3 regions of the Hyphomicrobium denitrificans ATCC 51888 genome follow, and region 2 is predicted to be linked to each of the others. Evidence: predicted binding sites of a transcription regulator. Region 2 holds the regulator's gene; each other region holds the start of a gene.
What was found. The regulator PhoB, encoded in region 2, activates phosphate uptake and scavenging genes when phosphate is short. The targets are predictions, from matches to a motif close to TGTCATNNANCTGTCAT.

Region 1 (3,867 bases), 190 kb from region 2:
TGCGAGGTCAAAATACTGTCTCGCCTGCGCCGCAATACCCTCATCGTTCAGGCCCTGGCCCTGGCATTGCGTCGCCAGAACGTGCGCGCGGATCGAAGCCCTGACCGCCATGAAGAACGGCAGCAGCGCAATGCCGTCTTCCTCATCGGCATCGTCGAAGTACCGGTTGAAGACCAGATTAGCCGCAGATCTTTCGCCGAGATTCCAAAGGTCCATCAGCAGAAAAGCCAAGTCATACAAAACGTCGATCGTCGCCATGGCATCGCTAAATTCAATGCAATCGAAGAGCGTTGGCGTGTTGTCGACGAGGCAGATATTGCCGAGATGCAAGTCGCCGTGACAGTGCCGAACCTTTCCCGCCGCCCCACGACGATCGAGAAGTTCGCGGTGACGATCGAGCGCAGCGCCCAACGCGGAATTGAGCCCGATAACGTTCTCCTTTGGGAAAACATCTGTCGTCGTGAAGGCAGCAGCGTTGAGCGCGAGCACATCGGCCATGATGGCGGTGCCGGAATTGCTCCGGCTGACTTCGGCCACGCCGTGAAAGCGCGCAATCGCATTCGCAGTCTCAGTCAACAGCGCAGGTGTCAGCACGCGCTTCTTCGCCATCCGCTCAAATGACGAGTTCTCGTCGAAACGCAACATCTCGACCACAGCATCGAGAAGAGGACCATTCCCATCGAACGCGAGAGAGCCATCGGGCTCGACTGTGATGCGGCGAACGACGAGATAGATCGCCGGAGCCGTTCTTCGATTCAGTTCCACTTCCCGGTGACACGCAGCAAGACGAAGCTCCGCTGTCGAAAAGTCTACGTAAGGCAGCTTGACGGCCCGCTTGAGTTTGAACGCGCGAGGACCGATTAACAGAACAATAGAGATATGCGTCCTGATGATCGCAACATCCGACTCCACCGTGCCCTTCGGCCGCGTATTGCGCAGAAAATCGACGATAGCGGCCTGGTCATGATCGAGCACCATGCGCGTCTGTTTCCTTCCATTCGCGGCGCGGCGCCAGCTCGGATTGAGGTCGGAACCGCGAACTGCAACGCGCTCGACGTGCGGGTGCGATCTCCCTCACATCCAATCTCGTAAGCCAGCACGCTATAGCAACACCCGGCGCCACGCGATGAGCACAGGATTCGCGCGGCGTTTGGAAGCGCACCTCCTCCGCGGATCGAGCCTCTTTGCCGCTGAGTCCTGTCGCGAATCCGTCAAGGGAACCCTCTAGGCTGGTGCCCCCGAACAGACGTGTCAGGACAAGCCATGAGCGCCGACGAACGACGTGAATCGCCTTTTGCAGCCAGCATGCTGGAGCACGCCGACGCACCACCGCGCAACACGTCCGGCAACCCGACTATGGGCGAGATCATCAGCCGGCGCTTTTCGCGGCGTGAAATTTTACAGGGCGCGCTCGCCGTATCGGCGATCTCAACGACAATCGGCGCGAAAGCCTTGGCTGCCGCCGAGGCCACCAAAACGGAGACCAGCCAGTCCGCGTTTCACTTCACTGAAGTCGAAGCCGGCGTCGACGCGCACCATCATGTCGCCGAAGGCTACGACGCCGATGTTCTGCTTCGCTGGGGCGACGCGCTTTTTCCGGATTCGCCAAGCTTCGACCCGGCGCGGCAAGCGCCTGAAGCACAGGCCCGGCAGTTCGGCTATAACAACGATTTCGTTGGCTATCTGCCGATGCCCGGCGCGGCCGATCCGTCGTCGCACGGCGTGCTGTTCGTCAATCACGAATACACGAATCCGCATCTGATGTTTCCCGGCATTGTCGAGATCAAGGACGGCAAGCTCAGCATGCACGCCGCGACGCCCGAGCGCTTCCGCATCGAAGCGATGGCTCACGGCGCGACGATCGCCGAAATCCGAAAAGTCGACGGCAAATGGGCTTTGATAAAGGACTCTTCCCTTAACCGGCGCGTCACAGTCGCTACCGAAATCCATCTCTCCGGGCCGGTGTCCGGAACGGATCGCGTCAAGACGAACGCCGATCCGAGCGGACGCAAAGTCCTCGGCACGCTCAACAATTGCTCCGGCGCGATGACGCCGTGGGGAACCTTCGTCTCGGGCGAAGAAAACATTCACGGCTACTTCTCCGGCGCGCTGCCTGAGGGCCACCGCGAAACGGCGAACTATCAGCGCCTCTCCATTCCATTGGCGCCTTATGCCTGGGGCCGCTTCGAAGATCGCTTCGATCTTTCTAAAGAGCCGAACGAGGCCAACCGTTTCGGCTGGGTCGTCGAAGTCGATCCGTTCGACCCACAGTCCGTTCCAAAAAAGCGCACCGCACTCGGTCGCTTCAAACACGAAGGCGCGGATAACGTCGTCGCAAAAGACGGCCGCGTCGCGGTTTACCTCGGCGACGACGAGCGCTTCGATTATGTCTACAAGTTCGTCACCGCAAGCCGCTTCGATCCCACGAACCGCGCGGCGAACATGGACCTGCTCGACACGGGCACGCTGCATGTCGCAAAATTCTCGGCCGACGGAACGGTTCTCTGGCTGCCGCTTGTTTTCGGGCAGGGCCCGCTCACCGAGGCCAACGGTTTCAGCAATCAAGCCGACGTCCTGATCGAGACGCGCCGCGCGGCGGACCTTGTCGGCGCTACCAAAATGGATCGCCCCGAGGACATCACGCCCCACGCCGCGACCGGACGCGTCTACATCATGCTGACCAACAACACGAAGCGAAAGCCGGACGAGGTCGACGCCGCGAACCCGCGCGCCGAAAATGCCTTCGGGCATATCATCGAAATCATCGAAGAGAGCGGCAACCACGCGGCAACGCGCGGCCGCTGGGAAATTCTGCTCAAGTGCGGAGATCCGTCCGTCGCGGCAGTCGGAGCGACTTTCTCCACGGAAACGAGCAAAAACGGCTGGTTCGGAATGCCGGATAACGCCGTCATCGATTCCGCAGGACGGTTGTGGGTCGCAACCGACGGCAACGATGCCAAGGCAACCGGCCGCGCCGATGGACTTTGGGCCGTCGACACCGATGGACCATCGCGCGCCACGTCGAAGCTCTTCTTTCGCGTGCCGCACGGCGCCGAAATGTGTGGCCCTTGCTTCACGCCCGACGACACGACGGCATTCGTCGCCGTTCAGCATCCCGCCGACGACGGACCGGATTGGCCTGAGTTCGGCCGCTATTCGTATTACGAAGATCTTTCGACGCGCTGGCCGGACTTCAAACCCGACATGCCGGCGCGTCCGTCCGTCGTCGCCATCACGCGCAAGGGCGGCGGCAAGATCGGAACATGATGGGAAGCCGCGCCGGCAACACCCGGCCGATGCCTGAGCGATAACGACGCTTTGCTAGGTGGCCGAAGCTTTCAGGCGATCGACGCCGCGCTCCCAGTTCAACGCCTGGAGCACGATCTCATCGAGATTATCATGCTGAGGCGTCCATCCAAGCGCGTCGCGAACCTTGGACGATGCCGCAACGATCGCTGCCGGGTCGCCGGCCCGGCGCGGCGACAGCACGACTTTGAAATCATTCCCCGAGGCGCGCTTCACCGCCGCGATGACCTCGTGCACGGAATACCCCTTCGAATATCCGCAGTTGAAGATCTCCGACGCTCCGCCGCTGCGTAGATATTTCAGTGCCGCCCGATGAGCGGCCGCCAGATCATTCACCTGAATGTAGTCGCGAATGCACGTGCCATCGGACGTCGGGTAATCGGTGCCGAAAACTTCCATCTGGCCGCGCTTGCCGACCGCTGTCTCGCACGCGACCTTGATCAGATGCGTCGCTTTGGGCGTCGACTGTCCCGAGCGGCCTTTGTAATCGGCGCCTGCGACGTTGAAATAGCGCAGCGCGACGAAGCGAAAATCGTGCGCACGCGACGTATCCGTGAGCAT
Region 2 (3,867 bases):
GTGGTGAAAACTGCAGCGTCTCGCTGCCGAGCTTTGCGACGGTGAAGTAGTTGAAGTCCTTGAGGCCATCCATGTTGACCTTCAACAGCGGCTCAAGCTCGGCCTGATCGTATTTGCCGTCGTTGTTGGTATCGAGACCTTCGAGCGCCATGACCGAGTAAGCGTCGTCGAACGACCAGATATGGTCGACGCCGGTGACCATGCCCTTATCGTAGTTGATGGTCATCTCGTAAGTGATCCACATATGCGGATGGGACCACGCCGCCGCCGGCAGTATCAGCCAGGCTGCGAGAGCGAAGAGCACGCCGATCCGTTTATTGCTTAAAATCACTCGTCGACCTCTATCCTTGCCCCAACGCGACGACGCTTCGGTGTCGCCCTTTACCGTCGCATTGCGAACGTGGCGACAATGCGACACCAGGATCAATCCGCAGCCTATGGTGCTGACGCGGTTTGAGCTTGTGAGCGTTTCGTTCGTCTTGTTATATTATACGATGTTTATAGCATTCGACAGGGTTTCGATGGCAAAATTCAGTCCGGCGCGCGTTGGTGCCGGCATCATGCTGCTGGCCGCCATCTTTTCCGGCGCCGGAGCGGCCGCGGAGACGCCGAAGGTCGTCGTGACCATCAAACCGATCCATGCGCTCGTCAGCGAGGTCATGGCGGGCGTCGGCGTGCCGGTGCTGCTCGTTGACGGCGCGGCGTCGCCGCACACGTTTACGCTCAGACCCTCGACGGCGCGCGCGATCAACGATGCCGATATCTTCATCCGCACGTCGGATGCGCTGGAGCCCTTTACGCACAAGATCGTGCAAACCCTGCCTCCGAGCGTCAACGTGGTGACGCTCGCGGACGCGCCCGGCATTGCGCTGCTCGACCAACGGCGCGGCGGAACGTTCGAGCCGCACGTCCATGTGCACGCGATCGACGAAGAGCATGCGGACATCAAAGCGCATGACGGTCACGATGACGAGGAGGGCGGCAAGGACGGGCATATCTGGCTCGACCCGCGCAACGCCAAGGCGATCGTGGCGAGCGTGACGCAGGCGCTTTCGGCGCGCTATCCGGAGCATGCCAGCACGCTCACCGCCAATGCAGCGGCGCTCGATCGGCGTCTCGATGCGTTGAACCAGGACATCGCGACGGAGCTTAGTCGAGTTCGGGATAAACCCTTCATCGTGTTTCATGATGCGACGCAGTACTTCGAGCATCGCTACGGACTGAACGCCGTCGGATCGATCACAGTCAGCCCGGACATTCCGCCGAGCGCGCGGCGTCTGACGGAAGTTCGGCGCAAGATCGTCTCGCTCGGCGCCGTCTGCGTGTTCAGCGAGCCGGACTTCCAGCCGAAGCTCATCAGCGCCGTTACTGAAGCAACGAAGGCCCGTTCGGGAACGCTCGACGCCGAAGGGCTGACGCTGACGCCTGGACCGGATCTCTATTTCGATCTGATGCACGGGCTGGCGCGCAATATCGCGCGCTGTCTCGATGCGGAAAGCTGAAGGGTCCTGGCGTCGTGACGCGATGCCGCTCGTGAAGGCGATCGATCGCAGCGTCGCGCTAGAATTTAGACGGGAGCGTCGGCCTCGCGGCCGTCGAACACGTAACCCGCGCCGCGAACCGTGCGGATCGGATCACTTTCGTTGCCGCGGATCAGCGATTTTCTCAAACGTCCGATGTGGACGTCGACCGTGCGCTCATCGACTTCGGACGACTGACCCCAGACGCGGTCGAGAAGCTGATTTCGCGAGAGCACACGGCGCGGGCTCTCCATGAAAACTTCGAGCATCCGGTATTCGGTGGGTCCGAGGCGAACTTCGCGTGCGCCGCGCGTGACCTTGTGGGCGCCGCGATCCATGACGATTTCGCCGGAGACGAGGATGTCGCTCATGCGCTCGGGAGCGGCACGGCGCAGGAGCGCCTTGATCCGTGCCATCAGCTCCTGAACGGAGAAAGGCTTGGTGACATAGTCGTCGGCGCCGGTCGTCAGTCCGCGCACGCGATCGGCTTCCTCGCCGCGCGCCGTCAGCAGGATGATCGGCAGGTTCTGCGTCTCGGTGCGATTGCGAAGTCTCCGGCATAACTCGATGCCGGAGATTTTCGGAATCATCCAATCGAGAATCGCAAGGTCGTAGCTCTGTTCCGCCAAGAGCAGTTCGGCTTCCTCGCCGTCGGCCGCGTGCACGACGTCGTAGCCTTCGGACTGGAGATTGTACTTCAGAAGCTCAACGAGCGGTGCTTCGTCTTCGACGACGATGATCTTGGCGGCCATGATATTACGCCTTGGGTCCTTCGATTATTCGCGAGGCGTGATCAGGGTCGACGACGTGCGGTCGCCCTTCGGACGGTCGTCGGCGATCGGAACGCCGTGGACGAGGTAATGAATATTCTCGGCAATGTTGGTGGTGTGATCGCCGATGCGCTCGATGTTCTTGGCGCCGAACAGGAAATGCGTGCACAGGCCGATGTTGCGCGGGTCTTCCATCATGTAGGTCAGAAGCTCGCGGAACAGCGAATTGTACATCGCGTCGACCTGCTCATCGCTCAGCCAGACCTTCATCGCCTTATCGGCATCGAGGGTGGCGAGCGCGTCGAGAACGTCGCGCAGCTGAGCCTGCACCATTTCCGTCATGTGGCGCATGCCGGTCATCAACGGCTTCGGGTAGGTTTCGGAAGCCACCGCCAGTGCGCGCTTGGCGATATTCTTGGCAAGGTCGCCGATGCGCTCGAGGTCGCCCGCAACCTTGAGGACCGTCATGATGTGGCGAAGATCGTTCGCGAGCGGCTGGCGGCGGGCGATCATCAGAATGACCTGGTCCTGCACCTCGCGCTCGAGCTGGTCGAGCATCGCGTCACTCGAAACAGCCGTTTCGGCGAGATTCGGGTCGCGGCGTTCAAGGGCGTCCATCGCCTGGACGAGAAGCTTTTCCGCGTAGCCGCCCATCTGGGCGATGCGGCGGTCAAGGAGCTTCAGTTCGTCTTCGTATGACTTGACGGTGTGTTCGTTCATCTAAGTCGGTCCTAAAATTCGTGGGCCTCTGGAAGCGGTCACTAGCCGAAGCGGCCGGTGATGTAGTCCTGCGTCCGGGTGTCCGTGGGATTGGTGAACAGCTTTTTCGTATCGCCGAACTCGACCAGTTCGCCGAGGTACATGAAGGCGGTCTTCTGCGAGACGCGGGCCGCCTGCTGCATGTTGTGCGTAACGATCGCGATCGTGAACTCGTTCTTCAACTCATCGATCAATTCTTCGATGCGTGCCGTGGAGATCGGATCGAGCGCCGAGCACGGTTCGTCGAACAGAATGACTTCAGGACGGATCGCGACGGTGCGCGCGATGCAAAGGCGCTGCTGCTGGCCGCCGGAAAGGCTCAGGCCGCTGCTGTGCAGCTTGTCCTTCACTTCTTTCCAGAGAGCAGCTTTTTCGAGCGCGCTTTCGACGCGGGCGTCGATGTCGGATTTCGGCAGGCGCTCATAAAGGCGGACGCCGAAGGCGATGTTTTCATAGATCGACATCGGGAACGGCGTCGGCTTCTGGAACACCATGCCGATGCGCGAGCGAAGAAGGTTCAGGTCCTGGCGCGGATTGAGAATGTTCTCGCCGTCGAACAGGACTTCGCCTTCGGCGCGCTGGTTCGGATAGAGATCGTACATCCGATTGAGAACGCGCAGCAGTGTGGACTTGCCGCAACCGGACGGTCCGATGAACGACGTCACCTGACGCTCATAGAGCGGCATGGAGATCGATTTCAGGGCCAGGGACGACCCGTAGAAGAACTTCAGATCGCGGACGGAAATCTTTTCCGTAAGCGCGGAGTCCACATCCTTGGACATGACATTCATTGTGGGGACCTCGAAGAACCTAGCCAA
Region 3 (3,867 bases), 570 kb from region 2:
CGTGATGATGCCGACGTGATGCGGCCACACGACCACGGCGCCGACCTGCGGACCGCTCGAGCGACCGTAACGCCGCCAGTTGGCTGCCAGATTATATTCCGGACCGCCCCCGAGCTGGGTGCGCATCCACCAGCCGCACCATGCGCGCGGACGACCGCCGACACCTGCCGACGCGTAACGGCGCCCCGTATGCCGCTGCGCATAACGACGGCTTACGCCCTGCCGATGTGCATATCTGGAATTCTGATTAATCACGCGCCGTCCGTAAGAACCGCGGTAGGAATGACTTGCGTATCTGTGGCCCCGCCGTTGCGAATAGCCGCGGTTCGAATACCGCTGCTTCCCCGACCATTTCGCATGGGTCCGCTCAATCCGATGACTATTATAGCCCTTGTACGGATGAGCCTCGACCGACGGAACGCCGACAATGACTGCCAGCAGCGCCGCCACTGCGAACAAGCTCAATCGCATGGTTACTCTCCTCACTTGTCTTAACAAACGGCGCGCATCGAGCGTCGTAATGCGGCGGAAACAAGGGAGGATTCGCCGCGCGACATATCGTCGTCGACGTTTGCAACTGGCACGCGTGTCGATATTTTTCGGGGCTTTTTCGGACCTTAACGGCGATTAATCAGTATCCAGATGGTCCGATCGCTACCAATAAGCGAAAAAATTGTGAAGATTGCGAACGGAATTGGCAATTCCGTGATCGCAATTGTTTCTAATTTACATGCCTATTTGATGAGTGCGGTGTGGCGATGTTCCGCATTCGCGCGCCCTGAAAAAGGCAATTGCCAGCATTCGAGGAACTCATAATGGAATATCGACGCCTCGGCTCGTCCGGATTGACTGTTCCACTCCTTTCTTTTGGCGCGGCGACGTTTGGCGGCGCGAGCGAATTCTTTCGCGCCTGGGGTTCGACGGACGTCACGGCAGCCCGCCGGATGATCGATCTCTGCCTCGACGCCGGCGTCACATTATTCGATACCGCCGATGTCTATTCCGACGGCGTATCGGAACAGGTTCTCGGTGAAGCCCTCAAAGGCCGCCGCGATAAGGTTCTCATCTCGACGAAAGCCACGTTCCGTTTCAGCAACGCCCCCAACGACGTCGGCTCGTCACGTTTTCACCTTTTGAAATCCTGCGACGAAGCGCTGAAGCGCTTGCAGACGGACCATATCGACATTTTCCAGTTGCACGGCTTCGATGCGATGACGCCGCCGGAGGAAGTGCTGTCGACACTCGATCAATTGGTGCGCGCCGGCAAAATCCGCTACGTCGGCGTTTCCAATTTCTCCGGCTGGCACTTGATGAAATCGCTCGCCGTCGCCGACCGCTACGGCTATCCGCGCTACGTCGCCAATCAGACATATTATTCGCTGCTCGGCCGCGACTATGAGTGGGAGCTGATGCCGCTCGGACTCGACCAGGGCGTCGGCGCTCTCATTTGGAGTCCTCTCGGCTGGGGACGTTTGACCGGAAAAATCCGCCGCGGTCAGCCGCTGCCCGAGACGAGCCGCCTGCATCAGACGGCCGACAAAGGACCGCCTATCGAGGATGAGCGTCTTTTCCGCATCGTCGATGTGCTCGACGAAATCGCGAAGGAAACCGGCAAGTCGATACCGCAGATCGCGCTCAACTGGCTGTTCCAGCGCCCCACCGTTTCGAGTGTCATTATCGGCGCGCGTGACGAGAAGCAGCTCAAGGACAATCTCGGCGCCATCGGCTGGAACCTGACGCCGGAACAGGTCGCCAAGCTCGACGCCGCAAGCGAGACGACGAAACCGTACCCATATTGGCATCAGTCCGGCTTCAGCGAACGCAACCCGTCTCCGGTCTGAGACGAACAGGATTTTCGAGCCGCGCCAAAGGCTAACACTGTCATAAGCCTGTCATCGGGTTCGCGTGTCTATGGCCGGTATCGCCGAAGAGACCGCCACAGGACCAAACATGATTGACGAACGCGAGAAGTACGACGGCATGGCAGCGCGCATCGAAGCTGAGATTGCCGACAGCCTCGATGAAGAACTCGAGATGGAGCTGGACGACGATCGTCTGCAAAAGCTCATCGACGGGAAAGAGCAATCAGACAGCGACAGCGCGCTCGATCGCAAAGTCTATTTCCAGGAACTGTTCCGCCTGCAGCGTGAGCTGATCAAATTGCAGGATTGGGTCGTAACGCAGAAACTGAAAGTCGTCGTGCTCTTCGAAGGGCGCGACGCTGCAGGCAAAGGCGGCGTCATCAAGCGCATCACGCAGCGCCTCAATCCGCGCGTCGTGCGCGTCGTGGCGCTCCCGGCGCCAAGCGAACGCGAACGTTCGCAATGGTATTTTCAACGCTACGTTCCGCATCTTCCGGCGGCCGGCGAAATGGTTCTGTTCGATCGCTCCTGGTACAATCGCGCCGGCGTCGAACGCGTCATGGGCTTCTGCTCGGACTCGGACGTCGAAGAGTTTTTCCGTACCGTTCCCGAATTCGAAAAGATGCTCGTGCGCTCCGGCATCACGCTCATCAAGTACTGGTTCTCGATCTCCGACGACGAACAGCATCTGCGCTTCCAGATGCGCATTCACGATCCGATCAAGCAGTGGAAGCTGTCGCCGATGGATCTCGAATCCCGGCGACGCTGGGAAGCCTACACCAAAGCCAAGGAAGCGATGCTCGAACGCACGCACATTCCAGAGGCGCCGTGGTGGGTCGTGCACGCCGACGACAAGAAGCGCGCGCGCCTCAACTGCATCAGCCATCTCTTGACGCAAATTCCCTATCAGGAAGTCGTGCGCGCGCCGATCGCGCTTCCGGATCGCGTGCACAATCCCGATTATCTGCGTGAGCCCGTGCCGGACGACATGTACGTGCCGGCCAACTATTGATCCGCGAGACCGTGCTTTGAAAAACAATTCGGCGGGCGATGCCAAGCATCCCCGCCGATATTTTTATGCGAACGCCGGCGAGCCTTCGCCGAAACGCGATGCTCAGCGGATGCGCCGCGGATTCATATAGAGATCGGCTTCCTGACGCTGGATATTGGGCTTGATGCGCCCGTCGCGAATGTCATGCGCCAAGGCTTTTACGTGGCGTCGTGCCTGGCGATTGAAGACGATCATGCCCGTAAACAGCTTCATCACCTGAATGAGACGCGGATCGGCATGATCGCCACGCACCTTGCAGCGCCATCTGCCGCCGATGGTCAGAATGGCGCCATCGATATGGCCCACATGCTCGTCGTGCTGGTTGATGAGGGTGTAATCGCCGCCAAGATTGATGAAGTCGCGCCGGAACCGATAGAATTTCGGCTCACCGCCCTCCATCAGAAAAAATGAGAAGTTCTCCGGCAACAGCGGCCATTTGTTTGCCGATCGCTCGAGATAGACGAGATAGTCGTCTTCGCTGGTGTTGATCGAATACGTGGTCACCGGAACGCCGCGCGCGCCAAGCGTCTGCTGAATCGAACGGCCGAGCATCATGTCCATGCTCGCTTTCCAGTTTAGCGTGTCGGAGAACAGCTTGAACACAAGTCGCTTATCCATGCCCGACGCGTCTTTCCAAATCTCCTTGCGATAACCGAGGACGCCGGTCCGCGTGCCGTTCTCGATGATCTCGGCGAAGATATCCATGTCGGTGGTAAACTGGCGCGACTTGCCGCGATTGCGCTCACGCTTCCACGGACCGAACTCGATCGAGTTGAAGTTCGTGATCCAGACGTTGACCTCGAAATCGTACCACTTCTTGCGCGCATCGGTCGTCGCGTCTTTTTCGGCTTTCTTCAGCTTCGAGACGGCGGCCTTGCTTGTGGTGGCGTCCTTGCTCTTCTCGAGAATTTCCGCTCGCACGTCACGGGCGGCTTCCGCCGCCGACGCATTTGC

Region 1: the regulator PhoB is predicted to act here: its motif matches at 1,199-1,215, upstream of HDEN_RS00470 (PhoX family protein).
Region 3: the regulator PhoB is predicted to act here: its motif matches at 1,880-1,896, upstream of ppk2 (polyphosphate kinase 2).

The regions. Positions count from the first base shown of each region.
Region 1 covers NC_014313.1:109,661-113,527, reverse strand. The annotation lists gene HDEN_RS00475 (bifunctional aminoglycoside phosphotransferase/ATP-binding protein) at 1-978, opposite strand, end outside; gene HDEN_RS00470 (PhoX family protein) at 1,264-3,267, shown strand; gene galE (UDP-glucose 4-epimerase GalE) at 3,322-3,867, opposite strand, start outside.
Region 2 covers NC_014313.1:302,408-306,274, forward strand. The annotation lists gene HDEN_RS01410 (DUF1007 family protein) at 1-331, opposite strand, end outside; gene HDEN_RS01415 (zinc ABC transporter substrate-binding protein) at 522-1,502, shown strand; gene phoB (phosphate regulon transcriptional regulator PhoB) at 1,568-2,272, opposite strand; gene phoU (phosphate signaling complex protein PhoU) at 2,297-3,010, opposite strand; gene pstB (phosphate ABC transporter ATP-binding protein PstB) at 3,052-3,840, opposite strand; gene pstA (phosphate ABC transporter permease PstA) at 3,837-3,867, opposite strand, start outside.
Region 3 covers NC_014313.1:3,369,984-3,373,850, reverse strand. The annotation lists gene HDEN_RS18425 (C40 family peptidase) at 1-471, opposite strand, end outside; gene HDEN_RS16305 (aldo/keto reductase) at 816-1,841, shown strand; gene ppk2 (polyphosphate kinase 2) at 1,951-2,874, shown strand; gene HDEN_RS16295 (hypothetical protein) at 2,977-3,867, opposite strand, start outside.